DNA from 3 places in the Bradyrhizobium sp. UFLA03-84 genome. Region 1 is predicted to be linked to each of the others. Evidence: predicted binding sites of a transcription regulator. Region 1 holds the regulator's gene; each other region holds the start of a gene.
What was found. The regulator PhoB, encoded in region 1, activates phosphate uptake and scavenging genes when phosphate is short. The targets are predictions, from matches to a motif close to TGTCATNNANCTGTCAT.

Region 1 (2,263 bases):
GTAGCGTTTGGCCTGTCGGGTACGACATCTCGTGCGGCAGTACTGGACCCTCTAAGTAGCCTTTGTGTCTCGCGTAAACGTTCGGGCGCAACACCGTGCCCGGCGAGGGCTAAGGGATTCTGGCCGCAGGGATATTTGTCCAGATTTGGCTCGCAGCGCCGCTCCAATGACTGGCCGGCGCCATGCGAAAGGAAGAATGCGATGACGGTATTGACCTGGTCCGACGATCGCGTCGAGCAGCTGAAGAAGCTCTGGGAGTCTGGCCTTTCGGCCAGCCAGATCGCAGCGGAACTTGGCAATGTGACGCGAAACGCCGTGATCGGCAAAGTGCATCGGCTCGGCCTCTCCGGCCGCGCCAAGGCACCTTCGACGGCGGCGCCGCGGCAGCGCAAGGCGCGCCCCGCCCAGCACATGATGCGGGTGGCGCGCCCGGTCTCGCGCGGCAACACGGCGCTGGCGCACGCCTTCGAGGTCGAGATGGAGCCCGATCCGATCTCCTACGACAACGTGGTGCCGATGAGCCAGCGGCTGTCGCTGCTCGAGCTCAACGAGGCCACCTGCCACTGGCCGGTCGGCGATCCCTCGAGCCCGGAATTCTTCTTCTGCGGCGGCAAGGCGCTCGCCGGCCTGCCCTATTGCGCCCATCACTCGCGCGTCGCCTACCAGCCCGCCGCCGATCGCCGCCGGCCGTCGGCGAAGCCGCAGATCAAGTAAGCACTCGGGAAACCAGCCTGGACTGCAAAACAAATCCCCGCGCAAGCGGGGATTTTTTTGTGCCGAGTAGCTCTTCATGGAGCCAACAAGGCGAGGTCTACATCACCGGCGTCGTCCCGGCCTAGTGCGCAATTGCGCACTAGGCCGGGACGACGCGTGTTGTGGCTTGAGATTGCCCCGCGGCCGTTACGGCTGCGGCTCGGCCTTTGCGAAGCGGTCGTCGAGCGCATAGCCGGCGCCGCGCACGGTGCGGATCGGGTCCTGCTCACGGCCCGGATTGAGCAGCTTGCGCAGGCGGCCGATGTGCACGTCGACGGTGCGCTCGTCGATGTAGATGTCGCGGCCCCAGACGCTGTCGAGCAGCTGCTCGCGGCTGAACACGCGGCCCGGATGCTCGAGGAAGAACTCAAGCAGGCGATATTCGGTCGGGCCGAGATCGATCGGACGACCCGAGCGCGCCACACGGCGCTTCTCGCGGTCGAGCTCGATGTCACCATAGGTCAGCACGGTCGCAAGCCGTTCCGGGCTCGCGCGGCGCAGCAGGCCCTTCACACGGGCCAGCAGTTCCGGTACCGAGAACGGCTTGACGATGTAGTCGTCGGCGCCGGTGGCCAGCCCGCGCACGCGCTCGCTCTCCTCGCCGCGTGCGGTCAGCATGATGATCGGAAGCTGCTTGGTCTCGGGCCGCGCCCGCAAGCGACGGCACAGCTCGATGCCGGACAGGCCCGGCAGCATCCAATCGAGCACCACGAGGTCAGGAACGCGCTCCTTCAGGCGGGTGTCGGCGTCGTCGCCGCGCCCCACTGTTTCGACATCGTAGCCTTCCGCATCGAGGTTATAGCGCAACAGCGTCGTCAGCGCTTCCTCGTCTTCGACTACCAGAATGCGTGCGCTCATCGGTCTAAGTTCTTTCTGTGTGGTGATCCGTTGCCCTGACGCAAACCGAAACGCCGTCGACTATGTGTTACCCGGCACCGTGGTGGCAAAGTTGGTCATGTCACCCTTCGGGCGCTTGTCGGTGATCTGCTGGCCTTCGATCATGTAGAACACCGTCTCTGCGATGTTGGTGGCGTGATCGCCGATCCGCTCGATGTTCTTGGCGCAGAACATCAGATGGATGCAGAACGAGATGTTGCGCGGATCTTCCATCATGTAGGTGAGCAGTTCGCGGAACAGCGAGGTGCAGATCGCGTCAACCTCCTCGTCACCCTTCCAGACATTCATCGCCGCCGGCAGATCGTGCGCGGCATAGGCGTCGAGCACCGACTTGACCTGCGACAGCACGAGATCGGTCATGTGCTCGAGGCCGCGGATCAGCTTCAGCGGCTGAAAATCGCTTTCCAGCGCCGCGACGCGCTTGCCCATGTTCTTGGCGAGATCGCCGATCCGCTCGAGGTCGGTGGCGACGCGCATCGCGCTGACGATTTCGCGCAGGTCGATCGCCATCGGCTGGCGGCGGGCGATCGTCAGCACAGCGCGCTCTTCGATGACGCGCTGCAAATTGTCGATCTCGATGTCGGCGGCGACCACGCGCTTGCCGAGCGCGACG
Region 2 (2,263 bases), on a different contig from region 1:
CCTGGACTCGATCCGCGGCGTCGATACGCTGATCTGGGCGCTGGTCTGGATCAACGTCGTCGGCCTCGGCCCGTTCGCCGGCGTGCTGGCGATCATGGTCTCCGACTTCGGCGCGTTCGGAAAGCTGTTCTCGGAGGCAATCGAGGCGGCGGACCGCAAGCAGGTCGAGGGTATCCGTGCCTCTGGCGGCAATGCGCTGCATGAGATCCGGTTCGGACTGCTGCCGCAGGTGCTGCCGGTCATCGCAGGCCAGGTGCTCTACTTCATCGAATCGAACACCCGTTCGGCCACCATCATCGGCATCGTCGGCGCCGGCGGCATCGGCTTGCAGCTCGCCGAGCAGATCCGCGTGCTGGAATGGCAGAAGGTGTCGTTCCTGATCCTGATGATCCTGATCGCGGTCGCCGCGATCGACTTCATCTCCAGCAAGCTGCGCTTTGCCATCATCGGCCAGCGGGCGGTAGCATAGCTTCTCCTTTCGCCTCTCCCGGCGTGCGGCTGCCGCCATTGCGCGCAGCCAAAATAACGAAAACAACCCCATGCAAAGGAGCCGGCGGTCGCCGGCATTCGACAAGGCAACTTGACGCGTCGGGCAACTCAGGGATAGATTTCCAGTATTCCGAAATCGTGCGGAGCGAGCGCGTATGCCGTCAGCCGTTCTCGACCAGGAACTCCATGCGCTCGGCGGCGAAGCGCGAGCGCTTGGTCACCAGCGGCTGGTCCAGCATATCGACGTCGGTCGCGTCGACCACCAGCACCGGCCGTCCCAGCGGCAAATCAAGCCGCGCGGCGTCGGTCGCATCGACAATGGCCGCGGTGATCCGGGTCGACGCGCGGTGGTAATCCTTCACGCCGTAATGCGCGAGCAGCTTGGTCATCGAGTGGACGTTGGCGAACACGCTGCCGGCATCGGGAAACCGCTCGGCCGACAGCCAGGTGGTGGAAACGCAGATCGGCGTCCGGTCGGCGAGCCGCACCGCTTCGATCCGGATCAGCGGGGCGCCGATCTTCAGGCCGAGCTCGCGCGCGATCTCGCGGTTGGCAATATCCTCGCCGGCATCGATCAGCTGGCCGCGCGGCTCGTGACCGCCGGCGCCGACGATTTCGGAAAATCGCGTGCGTGAGCGCAAGGGATAGGCCAGGCGCTGAGCTTCGACATAGGTGCCGCTGCCGCGCTCGGCGCGCACCAGGCCGCGCTCGGCCAGTGCGGCGAGCGCGCGCCGCACCGTGTGGCGGTTGACCCGGTACGTCTCCGCGATCTCCATCTCGCCCGGCAGCTTTTCGCCGGCGGCAAAGCGGCCGTCAGCGATGCCGCGCTCGATGCCGTCGGCAACTTGCCGCCACAAGGCGACGCCGGAACTTTCCTGCATGCTCATCGCGCGGTGATACCAGAAATCTTCGGCTTGTCACGAAACAGTCATGGCGCTCGGCTATCAAGTTGTCTATTATCATAGACAACTTGACGCACGCAAGGTTGCACATGAGTTCGACCAGTTCGACCGGACCAAACAGCAAGCAGGCCCAGCGCAAGGCTGCGATGACGGTGCTCGCGCACTCGGCCGCTGCCGACATCGCAGGCCGGCTGGCGGCGATCGCGATCCCAAAGCACGAGAACCTGCGCGAGCCGGAGAACGGCCTCGTGATGCTGCGCGGCCGGGTCGGCGGCGACGGCGCGCCGTTCAATCTCGGCGAAGCGACGGTGTCGCGCGCGGCGGTGCGGCTTGCGAGCGGCGAGGTCGGCTTCGGCTACACGCTCGGCCGTGACGCCGAGAAGGCGCGGATGATCGCGCTGTGCGACGCCATGGTGCAGTCGGCGGAATTGTCCGGCGAGGTGGAGGCCAAGGTGATCGCGCCGCTGCGTGCCGCTGTGGATGCCGAGCGCAGCCGCAAGGCGGCTGAGACCGCGGCGACGCGGGTCGATTTCTACACGATGGTGCGCGGTGAGGGATGATGCAATGACGACGATTGCCGAAATGCCCGCAGGCTTTGCCGACAAGGTGCTGTCGGCGCAATCAACGTTCCGCTCCGTGATGGATGCTATGGCGCGCCCGGGCAGCGTGCAGCGCGTCGCCGCTGATGTCGGAACGCCGGCCGGCTTGATGCGCGGTTCGGCCGCGATTGCGCTGACGCTGTTCGATCACGACACGCCGATCTGGCTCGACGCCGCGATGTCGGCGACGCCGGACGTCGCGCGATGGCTGAAATTTCACGCCAGCGCGCCGGTGATCGCGGATTCCTCGATCGCGAGCTTCGCGCTGATCGG
Region 3 (2,263 bases), on a different contig from region 1:
GTAGTGCACGTCAGCGGTCAGCCACACCGTGTTGACGATCCCCGCGGTCTTGATGAAGCGCAGGATGTCGGCGATCTCGAGCTCGCGGCCGCGCGCCGGGCCGTCGCCCTGCGCGAACGCTTCCGAGCCCTTCTTGTTGGCGGCGTCGTCATAGACGATCAGCGACAGCGGCATGTCCGAGGCGATCACCTTCCAGGTGGCGCGCGAGTTGAGCAGCGCGCGCTTCAGCCAGGCCATCTGGTCCGGCCCGATGAAATAGGCGTCGGGGCCATATTTTTCCTGCAGGTTCGGACCATTGGGGCCGCGATAGCTGCGCTCGTCGAGCATGAACACGTCGAGATGCGGACCATAGCTCAGCGTGCGATAGACCCGGCCCGGCTCGACGATGCTCTCGCGCATCGGATACATCTCGTGGAAGGCCTTGGCCGCGCGCGCGGCGAGCACGGTGATGTCGCGCTCCTTGTAGGCCGCCGGCAGCTGCTTCGACAGCGACCAGTTGTTGGTCACCTCGTGATCGTCCCACTGCACGAAGATCGGCACCTCGGCGTTGAAGGCGCGCAAATTCGAGTCGAGGAAATTGTATTTATGCGCGGCGCGGTACTCGTCGAGCGTCTCGGCGACCTTGGCCTTCTCCGGGATCGTGATGTTCTTCCAGATCTTGCCGTCGGGGAGCTTCACCTCGGACGGGATCACGCCGTCGGCGTAGATGGTGTCGCCGGAATGCAGCAGGAAATCCGGATTGTGCTTCTTCATTGCGGCGAAGGTGATCATGCCGCCGTCGTCGGGGTTGATGCCCCAGCCCTGGCCGGCGACGTCGCCGCCCCACACGAAGGAGACATCGCGGCGGTCGCTCGGCGCGGTGCGGAAACGGCCGACCACCGGCTCGCCGACAACGTCGATATGGGCGAGGTCGCGGAAGCGGACGCGATAGAAGATGTCCTGGCCGGAGGGCAGATTCTCCAGCAGCATCTTGGCGGTGAAGTCGCTCTCCGGCAGCGCCGTGATCGGCGGCAGCGCGCGGGCGTCCTTGAACGATTCCGTGGTGGCGACCTCGACCATCATCTGCGCCGGCCGGTCGGTACGCGCCCACACCACGCCGCCGTCGACGCCGACATCGCCGGACTGCACGCCGTGGGTGATCACGGGACGATCGGCGGCGCGCGACAGGTAAGGCATCGCGATCACGCCGGCACCGGCCGCAGCCGCGGTCGAGAGAAAGCGTCGGCGGGTGAGATTTCGCGAAAACCGGATCGTCATGGGGGCCTCCTCAGGGCGCAGCGACAATGCGCCGCGGGTCCGCCAAGACCTAGAAAAATTCCATGACGGAGAGATTACAGGGGGAAGCGAGCGGGCTCGTCAGGTGAGCTCGGTCGTCAAACTCCTTCCGCTTGCGGGCAGAGCGATCGCCTGTGGCGCCTGGTCGAGCGCCGGCCACTGCCGGGTGCTTTGCATGGGGTTGTTTTCGATATTTTGGCAGCGCGCCTGCCTCGCGCGTGACCCTGCAAGGGGAAGGGAACGGAGAGAGACCGTTCGCGGACAACAAAGCAGCGGAGGTGGGAAGACCTATGCCGTTCCTGCCGCGCGGAACTGCGACGCAGCCCGCTGCAGATTCTGCGGCATGCTCAGCAGCAACGCCTTGCGGTCGGCGACGGCGTTGTGGAACTGCTCGAGCGCGATGTTGAACGCGGTCAGCGTGCCTTCCTCGATCGCGCCGTGCTCGAAGCAGTCCAGCGTGTGGCGCAGGATGTCGTCAGCCTCCGCCTGCAGCTGGTCGAGCTCTTCGGTCGAATCGCTCTGCCGCGCGGCCTTCAGCATCTCGAGCAGGCGTTCGCGCTGCGAGGTGTTGGTGTTGCGCTCGTCCTGCTTGAGATAGCCGGCGAACCACGCGCCGGCCGAGCCCATCGCCGAGAACGCCATCAGGCTCCACCAGATGTAATCGCTGTAGCGGTCGAGGAAGGTCTTCTCTTCGCCGTCGACGAAGGCGGCGGCGCCGGGATGCACCGGGATGGTGGCATCCTTGTCGGTGTCGGGCGTCTCGATCTTGGCGGCAAGCGGGAAGTCGTTCTTGAGCGATTGCCGGATCGCGAACAATTGCCGGGTGAAGGCTGCGACCGTCGAGTCCGACAGGCCCTTTCGCGCGACGATGTGGTGCGAGAAGCTGATCGTCTTCACCTCGTCGTCGGGACGGTCGGCCGAGCCGAGCGAGCCGGCGGGGATCTCCGCGGCCTCATAGGCCGGATGGTTTTGCGCGATCGCCTCGGAC

Region 2: a site for PhoB is predicted at 1,405-1,421, ahead of phnF (phosphonate metabolism transcriptional regulator PhnF). Genes of this name have one in related genera too.
Region 3: a site for PhoB is predicted at 1,320-1,336, ahead of CK489_RS09245 (alkaline phosphatase D family protein). Genes of this name have one in related genera too.

Annotation. Positions count from the first base shown of each region.
Region 1 is NZ_NSJY01000003.1:495,185-497,447, forward strand. It holds gene CK489_RS02350 (GcrA family cell cycle regulator) at 202-714, shown strand; gene phoB (phosphate regulon transcriptional regulator PhoB) at 901-1,611, opposite strand; gene phoU (phosphate signaling complex protein PhoU) at 1,672-2,263, opposite strand, start outside.
Region 2 is NZ_NSJY01000013.1:1,048,116-1,050,378, forward strand. It holds gene phnE (phosphonate ABC transporter, permease protein PhnE) at 1-469, shown strand, start outside; gene phnF (phosphonate metabolism transcriptional regulator PhnF) at 651-1,376, opposite strand; gene phnG (phosphonate C-P lyase system protein PhnG) at 1,481-1,951, shown strand; gene phnH (phosphonate C-P lyase system protein PhnH) at 1,956-2,263, shown strand, end outside.
Region 3 is NZ_NSJY01000006.1:231,326-233,588, forward strand. It holds gene CK489_RS09245 (alkaline phosphatase D family protein) at 1-1,257, opposite strand, end outside; gene CK489_RS09250 (TAXI family TRAP transporter solute-binding subunit) at 1,564-2,263, opposite strand, start outside.